2 regions of the Paenibacillus sp. 05T425 genome follow, and region 1 is predicted to be linked to the other one. Evidence: riboswitches for the same ligand, from Rfam matches in the RefSeq annotation. Region 1 holds a riboswitch; the other holds the start of a gene.
What was found. Region 1 has a riboswitch for cobalamin ahead of AC1DF0_RS19925 (ABC transporter substrate-binding protein). Riboswitches for the same ligand answer to the same signal wherever they lie in the genome.
Positions count from the first base shown of each region.

Region 2: linked by a shared signal. The riboswitch ahead of AC1DF0_RS24770 (S-layer homology domain-containing protein) and the one ahead of AC1DF0_RS19925 (ABC transporter substrate-binding protein) in region 1 are both predicted to bind cobalamin.

Region 1 is NZ_JBFTLA010000008.1:199,481-209,687, reverse strand. It holds gene AC1DF0_RS19940 (heavy metal translocating P-type ATPase) at 1-798, shown strand, start outside; gene AC1DF0_RS19935 (sulfite exporter TauE/SafE family protein) at 795-1,481, shown strand; gene AC1DF0_RS19930 (hypothetical protein) at 1,488-1,949, opposite strand; cobalamin riboswitch at 2,132-2,373, shown strand; gene AC1DF0_RS19925 (ABC transporter substrate-binding protein) at 2,787-3,779, shown strand; gene AC1DF0_RS19920 (FecCD family ABC transporter permease) at 3,783-4,820, shown strand; gene AC1DF0_RS19915 (ABC transporter ATP-binding protein) at 4,826-5,605, shown strand; gene cobT (nicotinate-nucleotide--dimethylbenzimidazole phosphoribosyltransferase) at 5,648-6,712, shown strand; gene cobU (bifunctional adenosylcobinamide kinase/adenosylcobinamide-phosphate guanylyltransferase) at 6,722-7,315, shown strand; gene cbiB (adenosylcobinamide-phosphate synthase CbiB) at 7,312-8,292, shown strand; gene cobS (adenosylcobinamide-GDP ribazoletransferase) at 8,274-9,101, shown strand; gene cobD (threonine-phosphate decarboxylase CobD) at 9,127-10,207, shown strand, end outside.
Region 2 is NZ_JBFTLA010000012.1:112,441-122,647, reverse strand. It holds gene AC1DF0_RS24785 (ABC transporter ATP-binding protein) at 1-837, opposite strand, end outside; gene AC1DF0_RS24780 (energy-coupling factor transporter transmembrane component T) at 810-1,715, opposite strand; gene AC1DF0_RS24775 (DUF4430 domain-containing protein) at 1,712-2,620, opposite strand; gene AC1DF0_RS24770 (S-layer homology domain-containing protein) at 2,654-8,428, opposite strand; cobalamin riboswitch at 8,592-8,792, opposite strand; gene AC1DF0_RS24765 (hypothetical protein) at 9,392-9,691, shown strand; gene tyrS (tyrosine--tRNA ligase) at 9,748-10,207, opposite strand, start outside.

The DNA of each region.
Region 1 (10,207 bases):
GAAGCGGCGAAGACAGGTCTTGTCATACCTATGCCCGAGAGCCAAGTGTATACGCCCGGCGGCGGAGTTGTTGCCATGGTCAATAAGCAGCAGGTCGGCGTCGGCAATGCGGGCTTCGCGAAGTCGCGGGGCTGGCTGGTCAGCGAAGAGGGAGAGAAGTTCGCGAAGAGCAAGGAAGCAGCTGGGGAGACGGTACTGTTCATCGCTATTAATGATGAATGCGTAGCTATGATTGCCCTTATTGATTCGGTGAAATCCGACGCCAGATCGGTCGTCAGGGATTTACGATCGCTTGGCGTTTCGATTCTGCTGGCGACAGGGGATCGGGAAGCGCCTGCCCGGGCTGCGGCAAAGGCAGCTGGGATTACCGAGGTGCACGCTTCCATGCTGCCCGAAGCAAAGCAGTCGCTTGTCGAGCGGTTGAAGGATCGGGGCAAGCGAGTCGCTATGGCCGGAGACGGCTGGAATGATGCGCCGGCGCTCGCATCCTCCGATGTCGGCATCGCGATGGGCAACGGGACGGATGCGGCGCTCGCAGCCGGACATCTGTCGCTGCTTAATTCGCGATTGCTCGCCATTCCTGGAGCCATTCGAATTAGCAGATTAACGCTTCGCAACGTGCGGCAAAATCTCGCTTTCGCCTTCCTCTATAACGGCATCATCATTCCGTTCGCGGCGCTCGGCATGCTTAAGCCTTGGATGGCCGGAACGGCGATGGCGCTGAGCTCCGTATCGGTCGTCGGCAACGCGCTTCGGCTAGGCGGCCAAATTAAGCGCGAGGAACGGAGACGTCGATGACGCTTACGTGGAATCTGATCGGCTTAATCGTGCTGACAGGACTGTTCAGCGCACCGCATTGCATCGGCATGTGCGGAGGCATCGTGTCGACCGTATCGCTTCAATCGACAGTGTCAGCCCGCCGTTCCATGCTGCTGTACAATGCAGGTCGCATCACGTCTTATACGGTGCTTGGCGCAGTTATGGGCGCAGTCGGCTCATTCGTCGATCTCGCCGGCAAGCTTGCGGGCATTCAAGGCATTGCTTCAATCGTAGGCGGCTGCTTCGTATTATTATGGTTATGGCGCAGGTTTCAACTGCCGCTTATGGGCAAGCTGTCTGCTTTGCTGCATAAGCGGTTGGTCGGCAGAACAGGGAAGTCACCTGCCAGCGAAACTACGCATTTGCTTGCGACGGGCATTGCTTTCGGCTTCCTGCCTTGCGGCTTGACCTATGCGATGCAGATGAACGCTGCGGCCAGCGGCTCGCCATTGGAAGGCGCGGCCATCATGGCTATCTTCGGACTATCTACGTTCCCGGCGCTAGCTGCCGCGGCTTCTATCGCTGCTTTCGCCGGCAGGCGCTGGAGAAGATTCATGCGCAAGGCAGGCGTAGTAACGGCAATTGCTGTAGGGCTATTGTCCATTATGCGGGGATTGGCCGTGAACGGCGTCATTCCGAGCATTTCGCCGTGGTTATGGTAACGATCATCAGTGGACGGCAGAGAGCCGCCTTGCAAGGATATAGTTGCCATCCGCCGTATCCAGCGTCAACGTTGCTTTCCACGTTCCAGCCATCAACGGCATGCCTTCGCCCTCGTAGACGCCGGGAGCGGTCTCGGTTAACTTGAAGCTGTAATTGCCGCAGTTCATTCCGATCATATCTAACACGATGGATAACTCAGCGTTACGTAACGGCGCTCCCTCGGAATTTCTAAGACTGAGGCGAAAATCATTCAGATCGAGCACTTTGGCCGGATAGCGGCCGATCTCCCACGTCAATGAGCCTTCTTCGAAGGAATGCTCCGTGACGGCAGGTGGGGCAGCTTCCGTCGTTTGCAGCCACGCGAACGCAGCGGTGATGATGACGGCAGCGGCAAGCAAGGCGAGCGACCACTTAAGAAGTGGCGTTCGTGCTCGGGTCGTTACTATTGATTCGTCAGAGTTTATCATAAGCGCACCTTTCTGTATCTTTTTTTGTAGGCAAGAAACCAATTAACAGCGTCTTTAGTTACCTATGCGGCGCAGCGGGATGAAAGAACGCCGGCGACGTTCAACAATAGTCTGACTTTGGCGATAGGGATAGACAAAAGATTGGAAGATGTGTATAGTTACATCTGACAATTTCATAGAAAATAACTAGGTGTCGAGAAGGTTTATATGAACAGCTTGAATGCTGCTTAAACAACCACTCCGACTTAATAGGGAAGCCGGTGAGAATCCGGCGCGGACCCGCCACTGTAAGGAATGGCCGGAGAGCGACTGCTCTCGTTGCAAGGCCGATGCCGCGGCATATTGTCACTGAGCTTGGACGCTCGGGAAGACGCCGATGGCATATATTCCAAGTCAGGAGACCTGCCTGCTTATTAACGCTGAATCCTACGAGGAACTAGGAGGTGTTGCACACGAGTAGTAGCTATTTGCCGCTTTGGAAGCGGAATTCGCGCAGCATTTCTGACAAGACGTCGGAAATGCTTTTTTTGATGTTTAAATCTTATCAAGTAGTGCCTTTTGATTGGATTTTATACAAGTAAAAGGCTTGTAACGCGTCCATATCTAAGTTTGATTGGATATTGTGCAGCCAAATGGACGGGGAAGCGCGACAAGGGGCCAAAATGTCGATTTTGACTAAATGCTTTACAATCAAGCGTCAAGTAAAGGTCGATTGTTCCCGATTAGGCTGTATGAAATACAGGCTAAAAGTAACATCATGTTTTATTCGAATGTAACAGCTATAACGAGTAATACCGATTTGCTAGATAAATAGAACGTTTAGGAGTGTGTTAATTAATGAATAAGATGAACAAAGCTTGGATTGGGCTGCTGCTGGCGATGATGCTCGTCATCATGACTGCTTGCGGAGCGAACACCAATAATGAGGGGCAAGCATCGAATCAGCCATCGAATGCTGCTACGAAAGCGCCGACGAACGCGCCTGACAACGAACAGGAAAACGCAGCAACTACGGAATATCCGCTTACGGTGAAGGACGATACGGGAACGGAAATTACATTCGCGCAAGCACCTACGAAGATCGTTTCGCTGGCGCCAAGCGAGACGGAAACGATCTATGCGATCGGATCCGGAGAGCAGGTCGTTGGTGTGGACAGCTATAGCAACTATCCGGAAGCGGCAGTAGCTAAGCAACTCGTAGGCGATATGACGACGAATATTGAGGTGGTTACGGGTCTCAATCCGGATCTGGTCATTGCTTCATCATCGATGAACGTGGATGCGATTAAGCAGCTTCGCGAGCTTAATATCCCTGTATACGCAACGGATCCGCTAACTTATGACGCAGTAGTTGCCAAAATCGATACTTTAGGTAAAATTATGAATAGACAAGCGGAAGCTGCCACAGTTGCTGACCATATGATTCAAGTGAAGCAGCAGGTAACGGACGCAGTGAAAGACGCAGAGAAGAAAAATGTGTATTTGGAATTCTCGCCCGGCTGGACGGTGGGTTCTGGCACGTTCCTCGATGAACTGCTGACGCTAGCTGGCGGAACGAATGTGGCAGCCGGAAGTCAAGGGTGGTTCGAGGTGAACGCGGAAGAGGTCGTTGCCAAAAATCCGCAACTGATTGTGTACCCAGCGTGGAAGGAGGAGCCGAATCCGATTGTAGCCGGTATTGAGAGCCGTCCTGGTTGGGACGTTATCGATGCAGTGAAGAACAAGCAAATGTTCGCCGTGACAGAAGACCCGCTCGTACGCGTAGGTCCGCGTCTCGCCGATGGATTGCTTGAGCTAGCGAAGGTTATTCACCCGGATCTCGTCAAATAAGCAATGAAACATAAAGGTATCATTTATGGAGGAGCAGCTTTGCTCCTTCTTGCCGTTTCTATGATCATAAGTCTTTCTATTGGTACGTCGGGTCTTACGGTAAGCAAGGTATGGGGCATTCTTATTCACGAGCTTCCGTGGGTGAAAGGGGGCGAAGACCTCTATACCAAAGGCGAAGTAGCCATTGTTACGCAGGTAAGGCTGTCCCGCGTGCTGCTTGCCGTCCTCGTCGGCGCTTGTCTAGCGCTTGCGGGTACGGGTTTCCAAGGCGTGCTGCGCAATCCGCTTGCCGATCCGTATACGTTAGGCGTCGCCTCAGGAAGCTCGGTAGGCGCTGCCTTTATTATTTTGTTCGGACTCCAGATGGCTTTAGGCATGTGGACGATTCCTCTTGTCGCGTTTCTGACGGGAAGCATCACGTTGTTTGGCGTATTCTGGCTATCGCGAAGCAAAGGGGCGATGCATATTGAAACGCTTATTTTATCCGGTGTCATCATTCAAGCCTTCTTAGGCGCTTTCGTATCGTTCATGGTGTCGCTGTCTGAAGGCGTCGTCAATCAAATTTTGTTCTGGTTAATGGGTTCGCTTGCGATGCGCAACTGGGACAATGTATATATGCTCATTCCGTTTCTTGTCATCGGATTCCCTATTATTCTCATCTATAGCCAATCGCTCAATTTATTCGTTCTAGGCGAACGCCACGCCGCCCATGCCGGCGTTCGCGTGGAGCGTACGAAGCTGATCGTGCTGATCGCATCTACGCTGCTTACGGCAGCTGCCGTATCCGTTTCAGGCGTTATCGGCTTCGTCGGGCTCGTAGTACCCCACTTGATCCGTTTGCTCGTGGGTCCGGATTATAGGCTGATTACGCCGCTTGCGGCTATTGGAGGCGGCATATTCGTTTTGTGGGCGGATACGCTCGCGCGCAATGCGCTTAGCCCGAGGGAAATTCCGCTAGGCGTCGTGACGGCGCTGATCGGCGCGCCGTTCTTTGCCTATCTGCTCCATCGGCGCAAGATGAATGGAGGCGGTCAGCTATAGCTATCTTGGAGGCAAAAGGAATTGTACAGACAATTCAGGGCCGAACGGTGCTTCATGAGCTCGACTGCTCATTCGCGGAAGGCAAGATCTATGGCATTATAGGGCCTAACGGGGTCGGCAAGTCAACGCTGCTTCATCTGCTGTCCGGCGTTGATAGGGCAGCGAAAGGCGAAGTGCTGCTGGCAGGCGAGCCAATCGTATCGTTGCCGCGCAAAACATTGGCACGCAAGATGGCCGTATTGCAGCAGGGCGGATTGCCCCCGGTCGGGTTTACGGTGCGTGAGGTCGTTGGCATGGGGCGTTATCCGTATCAGAGCTGGCTTGGCAATGAGGAGAGTGATCCGGCGGATATCATCGATAAGGCGCTCGAGGCTATGGGTCTGACTGGACTGCAGGGACGCAGGATGGATCAACTAAGCGGCGGAGAACGGCAGCGTGTTGCGCTTGCGAAGCTGATGGTGCAGGAACCGTCGATCATATTGCTTGATGAGCCGACAACGTATTTGGATATCGGGTACCAAGTGCAATTGCTGGATACCGTGAGGTCATGGCAGCGGGAGCGCGGATTAACCGTTATTGCCGTATTGCATGATCTTAACTTGGCTTCGTTATATTGCGATGAGCTCGTCGTCCTGCATGAAGGGAAGATTGCTGCCGTCGGAACGCCTAAGGAAGTGCTGACAACGTCGTTAATTGAAAAGGTATATGAAACAACAACAACTATCGTGCCGCATCCGGTAACGGGCATGCCGCAAATTATGCTGCAGCCTAGCGCTTCGGTCTAACGAATATATGCGGATTTCGGAAATAAAGAGGGGAGCAAGAACATGAATAACAAATGGCAGGATACGCTGGAATCAGCGGTCTCCCGCATACGGGAATTCGATCACAAAGCTGCAGAGCAGGCACAGCAACATTCGGACAGCTTGACGAAACCTCCCGGCAGTCTTGGCAAGCTGGAAGCCATCGCTTGTCAGCTTGCTGGCATATCGGGTCAACTATGGCCGGATATGACCCGCAAGACGGTCATTGTTATGGCGGGCGATCATGGTGTATGCGAGGAAGGGGTTAGCGCATTTCCTCCTGCAGTGACGCCGCAGATGGTGCTCAACTTTCTGAATGGCGGCGCTGCCGTTAATGTGCTCGCACGGCAAGCCGGCGCGGATGTGATTTGCGTTGATATAGGCGTCAACGCCGATCTGGAGCATCCGAAGCTCGTTAGCCGCAAAGTCGTTCACGGAACGGCTAATATGGCGAAGGGGCCGGCAATGACGAGAGAGCAAGCGCTTCAAGCGATAGCGGCAGGTATCGAGCTCGTCGATGAGCAGGCAGCGGCAGGTGTTCGGGTATTCGCAACGGGCGAGATGGGCATCGGCAATACGACGGCTAGCTCGGCAATCGCGAGTGTGCTGACGGGTCTTTCGCCGGAGCAGTCTGTAGGAAGAGGAACAGGCATTAACGATGAGGCGAGAGTACGCAAGATCGAGGTTGTAAAATGTTCGATCGCGGTTAATAACCCCGATTCTTCCGATCCGATTGATGTGCTTGCCAAAGTCGGCGGCGCTGAGATTGCCGGCTTGGTTGGCGTAATTATCGGAGCTGCGGCTAACGGCTGTCCTGTCGTGATAGACGGCTTCATCTCTTCTGCGGCGGCGCTTGTAGCTTCGCGGATCACGGAACAGGCGAAGCCGTATATGCTTGCATCACATCTTTCACACGAGCAAGGACATTTAAAGCTGTTGGCAGCTATTGGTTTGTCGCCGATGATTCAGCTGGAGATGCGTCTTGGCGAGGGAACGGGCGCCGTATTAAGCTTTCATTTCATAGACGCTGCGCTGAAGCTGATGCAAGAGATGGCGACATTCGAGAGCGCCGGCGTGTCCAAAGGGTAGGTGAATGATGTGGCCATACTCGTAACGGGCGGCGCTCGCAGCGGCAAGAGCAGCTTCGCCGAGCAATATGCAATGAGAACCGGCAATCATGGTGTCTATATTGCGACCTGCCAATCGTATGACGAAGAGATGAATGATCGTATCGCGAGGCATCAGCAAGACCGTGAAGGCACGGGCTACGCTTGGACGACGCTCGAGGAACCGTATGAAGCAGCGGATCTGATCGATAAGCTTCGGACTGAATTCGGGGAATACGAGCAGGACGCTGCACAGACTGTCCCTGCGCTCCTGCTGGATTGTTTGACGCTTTGGCTCACGAATTGGATGCTTCGCGTCGATTACGAAATGCTTGGCGATCAGCGACTAGAGCAGGAGATAACGAAGCTCGTAGCTGCAATCGAGAGGTATCCTTATCCGCTCATCATTGTGACGAATGAGGTCGGTGACGGTATCGTGCCGGAGTATCCGCTGGGCAGAGCGTTCCGGGACGAAGCCGGACGGATGAACCAACGTATTGCCGCGGTGTGCGAGCGCGTATTTCTCGTAACAGCAGGCATTCCGGTTGACTTGAAAACGATAGCGTTCAGATGGGAGCAGCTATGAGCTTCTATTCCATGCCGGAGCTGCTTGCTCTGGTTGCTGCGGCGATTGTGATCGATTGGATCGTCGGCGATCCGAAATGGCCGACGCACCCAGTCATATGGATCGGCCGTCTTATTCGGCTGCTGGAGCGATGGCTCGCGCCTGAGCGATACTCCAATCGGCCAACTAGGGTCAAGATGCTCGGCATTGTGTTAACCGTTGCCGTTCTCGCTGCTAGTTGGCTAATCATGGCGATCATCGTAGAGGTAGCCGATGCGATCCATCTTTGGTTCGGATATGCGGTTAGCGCATGGTTCATCTCGACAACGATTGCAGTAAAAGGGCTCAAGGAGGCGGCTATGCTTGTCTATAAGCCGTTAGTCGCCGGCAGATTGGATGAAGCCCGGAAATATGTCGGTTATATCGTTGGGCGGGATACGACGCAGTTGGATGAAGGCGAAGCGTCCAGGGCCGCTATTGAGACGGTAGCCGAAAATACGGTCGATGCTCTAGTGTCGCCTCTCGTATTTGCTTTGTTGGGAGGCGCGCCGCTAGCTATGCTTTATCGCGCGGCGAATACACTCGATTCCATGGTCGGCTATCGGAACGATAAATACCGGCATTTCGGCTGGTGCTCGGCTCGTACCGACGATGTGTTGAATTATATACCTGCTCGGCTTACGGGAGCTTTGATGGCGTTATCGGCGCTGCTCCTGCCTAAGATGAAGGCAATTAGGGCCGTGAAGTCGATGCTCGTCTTCGCTCGCCGGCACCCGAGTCCGAACAGCGGCATTCCGGAGTCTGCTGCAGCCGGAGCCATAGGCGTTGAGCTCGGCGGGACGAACGTCTACTTCGGGGTGACCAGCGAACGCGCGCGAATGGGCTGGCCGCTGCGCCCGTTGAAGCCAGACGATATTGTGCTGACGATACGTTTGTTGTACGGTGTCAGCGTTATTCTATTGGCAGGAGTGATCACAGCATGGCTGCTCATAAGCTGAAGCTGCACGGGCAGGCGCTTGTTGCGGCTTTTCAATTTCTGACACGGTTTCCTATCCCCATACAAATACCCTTTACTTCCCCGGTGTTGACGCGAAGTGTCCTCTACTTTCCGATTGCGGGAGCTTTTATTGGCATCATTGTTGCGGGAGTTGCGTGGCTGCTGCAGCTCTTTCTGCCTCCTTGGCCGTCAGCGGTGCTGCTGCTGGCACTATGGACGGCGTTGAGTGGCGGGCTTCATATGGACGGATGGATGGATACGGCCGATGGCGTGCTCAGCCACCGCTCGCGCGAGCGAATGCTGGAAATTATGAAGGATAGCCGCGTAGGAGCGATGGGGGTGCTCGCTGCTGTATTGCTGCTGCTTCTCAAAGCATCGCTTCTGGCGGAGCTGATAGGGGATGACGGTCGACTTGAGATTGTGCTTCCGATCATTGCCGCTTCACCGATATGGGGACGTGCTTGGATGGGCATAGCGATTGCAGGTTGGCCGAATGCTCGGCAAGGCGATGGAATCGGAGCGCTCTTCGCCGGGGTAAGAAAGTCGGCGGCTGGCTTATCGTTGATTATAGGCGGACTCATTACCTTCTTCATCGTTGCTGTGTGTCAGAATTCGATTGAGACGTCCATCGTCATCACGTTAGCCTGCTTATTGTCTACGTTCGTTTCAGGGGGCATATTGGCCATTTGGCTAGCAAATAAGCTCGGAGGATTAACGGGAGATACATATGGTGCAATGAATGAAGCGGTAGAGGCTGTTATTTTATTAATGGCAGTAATTATATTAGGCTCGAATTATTTATTTTCATGATGTGGTAGGAAAGGGGGGGAAAGGGATGTTGGAGAGATACGGCCATGGCGGTGACCTGCATACAGCTGAGGAAGCGTTCGGCAGAGCAGCGGATACATTCCTTGATTACAGCTCCAATATGAATCCGCTAGGACCGCCGCCCTCGGTGAAGACAGTGCTTATTGAATACGCGACGCTTATCGATCGTTATCCCGACCCGGCTGTTCGCGGCCTGCGCAAGAAGCTGTCGCAGCTGCACGGAATCGATGAGCATAATATCGTAATCGGGAACGGAGCGGCGGAGCTTATCGATCTCGTCGTTCGCTCACTTCATCCGCAGGTAACGGCTCTCGCTATTCCGTGCTTCGACGAATATGGGGATGCGGTTCGCAAGATCGGCGGATCGATCTATGAAATCGCGTTGTCCGGCGACAATCAATTCAAGCTCGATTCGGAAGCTGTCGGCAATGCGATCGATGCCAGCAACGCTTCCTTATATATGTTAGGATCGCCTAATAATCCGACAGGTCAATTAGTGGATCCAAAGCTCATTAAGGCATTGCTTGACAGCGGCGCTTACGTCGTTGTTGACGAAGCGTTCATGGATTTTGTCCCTGAGGAGGAGCAGTTCAGCCTTGTGCGGGAAGCGGCCGTGAATGAACGTCTGTTCGTCATCCGTTCGATGACGAAGTTTTATTCCATACCAGGCATTCGGCTCGGCTATATCGTCGGCGTTCCGAAATCGCTTAGCGCATTGAAGCGCCTGCAAGTGCCATGGAGCGTCAATTCGCTTGCGCAGATGATCGGCGAAGCGGTTCTAGAAGAGCGGGAGTTCGCGAAGCAAACGCATAACTGGCTTGCAGAAGAGCGTCCATGGCTAGTTCAGCAATTGCAGGAGCTTGGCTTCGAGGTGAATGACGGCGTAACGAATTATTTGCTGCTTCGAATCCCGCAACAGCTGCGTTTAAGCGCCAGCATGCTGCAGCTTGCCATGGGCAAGGAAGGTGTTCTCATTAGAGATGCTTCGCGATTCCCTGGACTAGATCATACGTATGTGCGAGTAGCCGTCAAACGAAGATTCCAAAATGAAGCGCTCGTGGCAGCCTTCAAACACTGTTTAGCGCAGG
Region 2 (10,207 bases), on a different contig from region 1:
CGTCTTGCCTTCCAGATACGCATTCAGCCATTGTCGCCCTTCCTTGACTGTAATCGGACAAGGCAGCTCGCTGTCAACGCCGGCACAGATTTGAATGGGAGACGGCATCGAAGCGAACATCGGATGGTTCATGCGAGCTAGCGCTTCGCCTACAACCCAAGGCGAATCGTCCGCTATAATCGAGCCTTCGTCCATAACGATGACGCGATCCGAGAGCGGAAGCGCTTCTTCGAGCCGATGCTCGGTCATAATGATCGTCGTACCGAGCTCGCGATTGATTTTGAACACCGTCTCTAGAAAATCGGTCGCGGCGATCGGATCGAGCTGGGAAGTTGGTTCGTCCAAAATAAGCACGGAAGGCTGCATCGCCATGATGGAAGCCAAATTGAGGAGCTGCTTCTGCCCGCCTGACAATTCCGTCACGTTCTTGTGAAACCAAGTCTGGATGCCGAAGAAGCTCGCCATCTCGGCTACCCTTAGACGAATCGCCGCGTTGTCTGCGCCTAAGCTCTCGAGGCCGAAAGCCAGCTCATGCCACACTTTGTCCGTTACGATCTGGTTGTCGGGATGCTGCAGCACAAAGCCGATATCCGATGCCTGTGTTCTTTGGTCGATTTGCTCAATGGGAATGCCGCGAAAATGGATTTGTCCCGTACGCTCGCCGTGCGGCGCAAGCATCGGCTTCAGCTGCCTTAGCAGCGTGCTCTTGCCGCAGCCGGACCTTCCGCAGATCGTAATGAACTCACCGCTATGGATTGTGAGATTGATTCCTTTCAGCGCCTCCTCTTCTGCAAGAGGAAACTTGAAGCTTAAATCCTTGATTCGATAGCTTTCCATTTCAGTTCCTCCACCGCATTTGTAATGACAGGCAGCAAACATAATCCGAGATACGCGACATACACGGCCAGGCTAACCGCCTTCATTTCAGCCGCTTTCATCGAGGGAAAATAACGCATCGTATTTTCGCCTATTGCCCATCCGTATAGAATGGCGGCGATGAGTACCAGCATGATAGCAAGCACCGCTTTATCCCGCCGATCAAACCGATAAAGCGAGAAGCTCGTCCTCCCCGGCAACCCATAACCTCTGGCTTTCATCGAATCGGCCGTTTCAATCGCATTTTCGAGTGCCCAGGTCGTCATTATGGAAAGGATCGTCAGTCCGTTGCGAACTCTGGCAAGCAGGCTGCCCTGCGTCACATCCCTGCCGATGCTCCGCTGCGCGTTCGATATGATCTTGATCTGATGCATATAGCGTGGCACGAGTCGGAGCGCCATAGAAAAAATAAGCGACAGCGCGGGCAAAATTCGTCCGAACAAATAAATAAATTTATCCGAAGTCATGACGGCATTATAACAAGAGAACCATACAATAACCGTTACGAACATACATGCGGAAGCGAGTCCGTATAAGATCGATTCCAGCGTAATCGGATTACCGTTTTTCAAGTAAAATAGAATCGTGACACCCGCGTGGTTAAAAAGCGGATTCAACGCCGCCATCCCAAGCAGCAGCGGAAGCATATATAGAACGTTGAATCTAACGGCTTTCCTGCGCTTCAGCATAATAGAGTAAGCGATAGCGCTAAATAGCGCTATCGCTTGAAATACGGGATGCATGAACAGCATACTGAAAGCAATCACTACGGCAAAATATCCGAAGCTTATGAATGGATGATAACCGGAGAAGCTGTCGCGGTTCGCTTCCCTATTCATTGTCCCGTTCCTCCCGTGGCCGCATCGCCGCCCACGTCGCGTCCAAGATCGCATGTATATACCCAATCAACGACATCGCCGTCCTTCAGCTTGTAGCGGCTGCTGCCGTAGTTCGGAAACCATCCATTCACCTTGTACATCCAGCCGCTCAGCTCGCCGCAATCAAATTCGTACAAATTGTTGATACCTTCGATATAGTTGCTGTTATAGATCGGAGTCATCTCGAATTCCATATGAATTTTGTTCGCCTTCATTTCCCGAAGCAGCACGTCGAATACCGATTCACCTTCGTAAAAAGTCACTTTGCGAGCCTTGTAGATAACCCCGTCCTTCGGTAGCACTTCTAGCTTGTCCTCGTCGAGCATATCCAAATTGTCCAGTATAGTAGCGGCGCTTACGGATAACGTGACGGTCAGCTTTTTGTTCTTGTCGACCGTAACATCCTGTGGCTCCACTGGTTTCGGCTTGCCTGAAGGGACGGGATCTGTAAGATATTTATCCTTATCGGGTTCCTTGGTCGTCTGCGTCGTTGCCGGCGTCTTCGTTTCTGCCGGACGGCTCGTTACCGTGGCCGTTGCCTCAGGCTTATCTGGCTTCGGCTTCGGCGTTGCCGAAGGTGTGCCGGTAGCTTCGGTTGAAGCAGGCGATGTTTCGCCCGCTTCAACAATAACACTTCCCGTCGCCTGCGGATTTAAGCTCGGCTCGTTCGCACCGGCGATGTCCGGAGTCGTTGTCGGCCGCTCGCTCTCTTCGTCCAACGAAACCTCGCCCTCTTCCACCACCTGCGAAGCGGCCTCACTGCTCTTGCTCGGCTGCGTGCTTTTGCCATAATCGCCGCCCCAGAAGAAAGCAACCGCCAGAACGGCTATTATCGCCAGCGCTGCGAGCCATTTTTTATTATTCATATTGTCGCGCCTGCCTTGCTTGCATCTGCTCTATTAAGTGACATCCGACATCTCATACAATCGGTTAAGCCCTTTAATGAATCTGTCATATGCGACTAAAGCATAGAAGGATTGATCCGTTGCCATCAAGTCGACTTCGCCAGGCTTCGCGCCTCCGTTGTCAATACCGCCCGGCTTCACATGATAGAAGCCTCCGCCCTTCACGGCGAAGCCAAGTAGCGCGTCAAGCGCCGAATGGCCGTTCTTCACGAAACGCGGATCGGTATCCGCGTCGATGCCAAGTCCAGATAGAGCAACGACGACCTGCGCAATACTTTCGGCATTCGACGAACCCCAGCTTGCATAACTGCCATCCGCTAGCTGTGCCTTGGACAGCCATACCAAGCCGCGATCCACGGCTGCCTTCACCTTCTCGTTGGTGCCATAGTAAGACGTAAGGCTTTGAATAGCCATTGCCGTAATATCCGGATCGGCCGCAGCCGCTTCCTCGCCAAGCGCCCAGCCTCCACCTGCGATTTCACGTCCCAGTATGAAGTCGATCAATAGCGCTCTCGTCGTTTGCGTCTTGACTGCCGAGTCGACCGGAATCTCGTAACCTTTGCTGTCCAGAGCAATCAAAGCGAATATAGGACCGTTAATACCTTGTTTAATGACGGTATTGAAATCGGCCAACGGCTTGAGCAGGTTGTATCCTGCCACATTGTCGACTTTCTTCCCTAGCGCGGTAAGCGCTAGGACGACCCTGTCGTATTCCGTGTATTTGACATGATGAAGCTTTCCTTCTTTTTCCTTAAGGGTTTGTTCGACATTGGCTACATACTTGGCATAGTAGCCGTCTGGAACGTTTACCCCCGAACGAGCAAGTCCCAGTACTGACCATTCACCGCCAATGCTTGCGATAATTGGATTGGTTACAGTCTTCTGCAAGTAAGATGCAGCCTCATTGATAACCTGCTTGACTGCTTGATCCTGCCCAGCTTCAGGCTGTTCTGCCTGCTTACCGGTAAGAGCATAAGCCCTCATTGCAACGACTGCTGCCATTTCTCTCGTAACGTCAGCTTTCGGCTGGAACTGGTTGCCGTAACCGAGCATCAATTCCAATGCGACAATCGTTTGTACGTCTTTGTTGGCCCAGTTCGATACTGAGCTCAAATCTTTGATAGGCGTTACAGGGGTTGCTGCTTTCAAACCGAGCGCTCGAACAATCGTAGCCGCCATCTGTTCGCGCGTAATGCTCTTGCTCGGATCAAACTTATTATCGTAGCCCGATACGAAGCCTGCCTTATATGCCGCATTGACGTACGGGTAGAACCAATCATCCTTGGCAACGTCCGTAAAGGCGATCGCATTGTCAATATCCGTCTTCAATCCAAGCACAGATACCAACAGCTTCGTGAACTCCGCTCTTGTTATCGTCGATTTCGGATTGAACTTTCCGTTGCTGCCTTGAACGAACCCTTTCCCGGTCGCATCGGTAATGGCTTGATAAGCCCATGCCGAGATGGATGAGCTATCGGAATACAGCTTCGCGATGTCGATCGCTTGCTTCGTATACGCCACGAATGCCGCGCCGATATTCGATTTAATAACAAGATCATTGCCGTTCACGAATGCATAGATTTTTTTCTCGTTGTCTTTTGTTTCCAGTGCGCCTTGCTCATCCGTATCGTAAACCTTTATTTCCGTAAACTTGTTTTTCTCGTAGTACCCCGGAACTTGACCTGCCGCGTCTTTCAGTGAGATTGTCACCGGCGTATCGAAATTCACAGGTTCCTTGTCATTGCCGAGTACGAAAGCGTAATTCACATTTTTAAGAGAAGCTGTGCTGCCGGCAAGAGATGACTTAATCAGATTTTCAAGCTCGGAAATCGTAATGCTCGGCGCAGACAGAAGCTCTATCGTTTGCGGGCCAGACAATAGCTTTGTGCCCTTCGCGATCGCCGCGGTTATATTTCCTTTAACGGCCGTTACATGCGGAATACCGTCCGCAACGTCCGCCAGCTGCAGTTGCAGCTTTAAGTTCGTAGTAGGAATTTGAACCGTAATGTTGTCGGTATTGTTATGTTCTTTTGATAATTTAATGAAATAGTTTTTCTGAGCATCGTTCGGTACTTGAACGACCGGGTTAGATTCGTTAGGGTTTACGATCAGTTCTGACGATTTTCCGTCCGATGGGAGCTCCGAGAAACATTGGCTCGGATCGTATATGTCCAAGTCTTCACCCAAATTTGTCGTATAGCGCCATTGAATAACGTCTCCGTCTTCAAGCTCATACAAGCTTGCGCCGTAATTCGGATAAATGCCATTCACGTTGTACATCCAACCGCTATACTGGCCGTGATCGAACTCACCGTCTCCGGCAATCGATTCTACGTAGACGCTGTTGTATTCCTCGCTCCATGAATATTGCATGTTAATATTTTTGCTGCCAAGCACACGCTTGAGCACCGTCCATACCGTATCCCCGGACTGCAGCTCAACTTTAGTAGGGCTCAATACAAAACATTTATTAATCGTCATCTTGTCGACCGACAACGTCGCATATGTTTTCGGCTGAGGCTCCGTACCGCCACCTGGTGCTTCGACCTCAGAAGACGAATAAGCGACATAGTCCGTAAAATGATTCGTTTTGACGATGAGATCGGATCCGCTGTCATACGCATATTCGTTCTTGCCGCTTGCTTTGCCCGCCGCATCGTTGGCAAACTTCCCGATTGGATAGGCGATGCCCCCCTCGATGTAAGCCGCATCCTTGCCAGCTTTTCCTATGAACGTCAGCGTTACGTAATCGCTGAACTCGACTCTTCCGCTGCCGCCCATGGAGAACGCTTGTACGAGCGCATCCAGGCTGCGATTATCCGGAAGACTGTCGCTAATCTGAGCGATCAACGCAGGATCCGTCACCGATTTCGACGTCAGCAGCTCGATTGCCGAAGCATCGCCGCTCACAACCCGCGTACCGCTTGGAATGAAAGCAGCAGCTCCACCCTTTACGGCCTTGATTTCCGGCAGGTTCACTGCGCCTGAAAGGTCAACGGATACTTTAGACGACTTGCCCTCCGGAATCGTTATCGTCACTTCTTTGCCGCTGTCGCTTGCCGTGATCGGAATCGTGTAATCCTCGTTGTCCTGCGGAATGACTACCTCCGGCTTATCGCCGGCAGGAAGCTCAAGCTCGTTACCGTCCTTCGTTGGTTCGGGCACATAGAGCTCGACGTCCGTCATGTCATAGAGACGGTTCATTCCTTTCAGGAACCGGTCATACGCAACAAGTGCATACGTGCCTTGATCGGTAGCCATCGCATTGGCATCGCTCTCCATTTGCACGTGCTTGAATCCACCACCGGCAACGGCGAAGTCAAGCAAAGCATTCAAAGCCGATTTGCCGTTTTTAATGAATCTGGCATCGGTATGAGGGTCAATGCCCAGTCCCGTTAGAGCGACTATGACTTGCGCGGTGCTTTCGCTGTTTGCACCCCAATTATCAAAGCCTCCATCGCTCATTTGAGCATTGGATAACCAATCAACGGCTCTGTCCACCGCGGCTTTGACATCGCTTCTGGCTGCACAATAAGGCGTTAATGCTTGTATGGCCATTGAAGTCATGTCGGGATCCGCCACATCTCCGTAGAAAGTCCATCCTCCCGCATTATCCGTGCCTTTGTTGATTTCTTTGTCCAATATAGATTGAATTAATTTTTCTTTATCCGTCTGCACCTTTCCGGGGGCTGCTTCTGGAATTTCATAATCGTAGGCATCGATAGCAAGCAAAGCGAATACCGGACCGTTAAGACCTTGCCCGCTTACGAAATCGTAGTCCGCCAAACCGTCCTTCAGATCGATTCCGCCGATATTCGAAACGTCCATCCCGATGGAAGCAAGTCCGATCATCGTTCTGGAGTAGTCGGTGCTCGACCAAAACGCACCGTATTCCTCGATTTCCTTTTTAATTGCGGCATTCGCATTATTGTAATACGTCTCGTAATACCCTTTAGGCACGTCATGTCCGGCCCGCGCAAGCGTGAAAATGGACCATTCTCCGCCAAGCGTTCCCCATGTCGGGTTATTCACCGTCGCAAGCAGATAGGTTAAGCTTTTTTTCAAATGATTTTGAGCTGTCTGAACGGTTCCAGGCTTATAAGTAAATGTAAAAGTGCTCTCCGCTATATTGCCCGCCGCATCCACGGCTGTTACGACAATCGTGTTCGCTCCTTCGCGAAGCGTCGCCTCGTACTTCCCGTTCTTGCTGCTAACGATAGTATCGTTCAGCTTCACTACCGGAACGATGCCCTTGGTTCGATTATCCGTAACCGAAACATTAAAGCCAAGGTGTTCCAAATCGACTTCCTGACCATTAACGATCCCCTCAACCGAGATGACGGGCTGTTTCGTATCCGGCGTCAAAATCTCTACGTCGGTCATATCGTACAAATACGTCAGTCCGTTAATGTATCGACTGTAGGCAACAAGCGCGTATGTGCCTTGGTCGGTTGCCATGCCGTCAACTTTACCCGTCTTGACATGTTTGAAGCCGCCTTCGGGCACTGCGAAAGCCAATAGCGCGTCCAATGCCGAGATGCCGTTTTTAATAAAACGCTCATCCGTGTGGGCATCTACCCCAAAGCCGGATAAAGCCGTAATAACTTGTGCGATGCTTTCGCTACTCGAGGATCCCCAACTCGTATAGCCTCCGTCCGCGCTTTGTGCTTTGGATAACCACGCAATCGCTCGATCCGCAGCTCCCTTTACATTAGTGTTCGTCTCGTAATAAGGAACCAGCGCTTGCAGCGCCATGGCTGTCATATCCACATCGGCTGCGCTCGTTCCTAGTGCCCAACCGCCTGCTTGATCGGTACCTTTCTTTATTTCCTTATCGAGCAAAAATTGAACGAGATTTTCCCTTGTCGTTTGCGTCTTTCCTACAGGAGCGACAGGAATTTCATAGTCATGACTGTCCAGCGCAATCAGCGCGAATATCGGACCGTTATTGCCTTGCTTCTTGACGTAATCGAAGTCTGCTAACGCGCTTCTCAAGTCAAAGCCGGCAACGTCCGTTATATCCCGGCCAACGGATGTAAGTCCAAGAATAACGCGGGAATGCTCCGTGCTTTTCGTCTTGTCGAGCACGCCCGAGTTAGCCGTCATTAGCTCGGTGACTTTATTGGCTACATTATTATAGTAGATATCGTAATATCCGTTTGGAACGTCATATTGTCCCCGCGCAAGCGAGAGGACGGACCAGTCCCCGCTCCCCGTTCCGAATACGGGATTCGTGACGGTTTTCTGGATATAAGCAAGGTTTGCATCGATTTGTTGCTCCAGCAGGGCGTCGAACGTTTGCTTGTACGTAACGACAAAGGTTTGCTCTGCTTTGTTGCCGGCCTCATCATCAGCTGTTATCGCAATCGTGTTGTTGCCAGCGATCAGCGTCGCCGTATATTGTCCATCCGTTCCCGTAATGACCGTCCCATTCAGCTTCACTTGAGGAGTGATCGCTTCCGATACGTTGTCCGTTACCGTAACGGCGAAATCTAATTCGCTGTTGGTTAAGATGGCGTTGTTTTCTATGCCTACAACTTCGATAATGGGCAGCTCCGTATCTTCCTCATCGGTGCTCAATACTTCGTTTAGATCGGCAAGTGCTTCATCGACGCTATCTTGGGAGCTAACCATGCTTTCAAGCACGTCATAGGCAGCCGAATCAGATTCATCCTCCGCCGCGAGCGCAATGCTGGCTCCGTTCGTGAACACGACAGAGAATAGGATGCTTGCGATAAGCAGCCACGCTAAATACTTGTTCCTGATCATCTTTTCATTACTTCCTTTCCAGTCCTTCGATTTCTACTAAATCTTGTCTACCATACTTTCAGCGCGCACAAAAAAAACCTTCCGCCGCAATCGGCAAAAGGTTTAATAGCGCACACAGCAAAAAGCCCACACTAAAAAACATCCTCCTATCGCTCGTAGAATGAATGGCATATCGAAACAGGCAGGTATTCTGGCTCAAGCGTCATCGCCCTTGCATCCTTCCCGGTTTCCCAGTGGCATCTTGCAAGAACTCTTCTTATACAGCGGCGGGACCGCGCGAGATTTGCACTCGCTTCCCTTTTAACCAATCGACAGCTCGACGGAATCGAGACTGATCATTGGCACCTGTTCCTACTATGAAATTATGTTGCTTATCATATCCGATTAATCGGCATTTGTCATGCATTTGTTTTAAATTCATGCCGTGTATGAGCTCACCGCCGGGTATATGGCTCATTAGGTGCATTTCGTCGAACTAATCTCCGTTGCCTCACGGTTGTGAGCTCGATAGTTGCCTTTCATCGAACTAATTCGGCCGATTCGCCACTACCTCACCAAACAATCCCCTTTAGTTGCCTGATATCGAACTAAACAGGTGGCTCGCTTGGTACAAGGCTAATTAGTTGCCTAGAATGACACTATAGCAGATGAGCTGGCTTTTGGAGCGTACCCGCTTCATGCCGTGTAGGAGCTTACCTGCCATTTCAATTTATCCAAGCACCATATAGCATCACAAGTCATCCACTAAACTTAGCGCTCCAAGTCAATCCGCAAAAATGCTCTAAGTCACATCAAGTTCACAGCCATTTAGAGCCAAAAAGTTTTTGCGCCAATTGGTAAGTTGCACATATTTGTTCACGGTTGTCCAAAGTTGTTCAGGTCAAGTGCGCCCTTTTCTTCAGGAGGTGGAGATTTATATGATAAGATAGAATTTGCCACACACTACGATTACGAGGTGCCCATATGTCCATTAGCTTCACTTCTTCAATTATTAGCCGTCTAAAAAGAGAAATTGCCGATACGCAGAATCAGCTTGCGAACGATAAAACGAAACTTGCAAAAGTGAGCGCGAAAATAAAACAACTGCAAAAAGACAGTAAGCTGAGCTCTTCGCCCAGCGACCTAAGCAGCAAAATGACCCAGCTTACGAAGCTGAAGGATGAAGCCGCGAAGCTTGAAGCATCGCAAGCAGACTTAACGAAGCAACTGACGGCGAAAAACGCCGAGCTTAGGCAGCAGCTTGCTAAGTCGAAGCAGCAATAAGAAAAAAGCTTCCTTAGCGCATGATAACATGCCTTCGGAAGCTTTTTTTAAGTAATTTACGTTAGTTTAACAAGGCTGTAGTTTTTCTTGCCTTTGCGAATAATGATGAATTTCCCGCCGATTGCATGCTCGGACGAAACCGCGAACTCGAGGTCGGTGATCTTCTCGCCGTTCATTGAGATGGCGCCGTTCGATACGTCTTCGCGCGATTGTCGCTTCGAAGGCTCGATACCAATCTCTACGAGCCACTCCACGATGTTTTTCGCTTCGCCTTCGCCGCTCGCCTCGTACGTCGGCATTTCTTTGAAGCCTTGCTCGATCTCGTCTGCCGTAAGCGAACGAATATCGCCGCTGAACAACGCAGCCGTAATACGCTTTGCTTGGTCCAACAGTTCGTCGCCGTGCACGAAACGAGTCATCTCTTCCGCAAGCGCCTTCTGCGCATCACGCTTATGCGGTTCGGTCTGCACCTTTTCCGCAAGCGCCTCAATTTCATCTTTGCTGAGGAACGTGAAG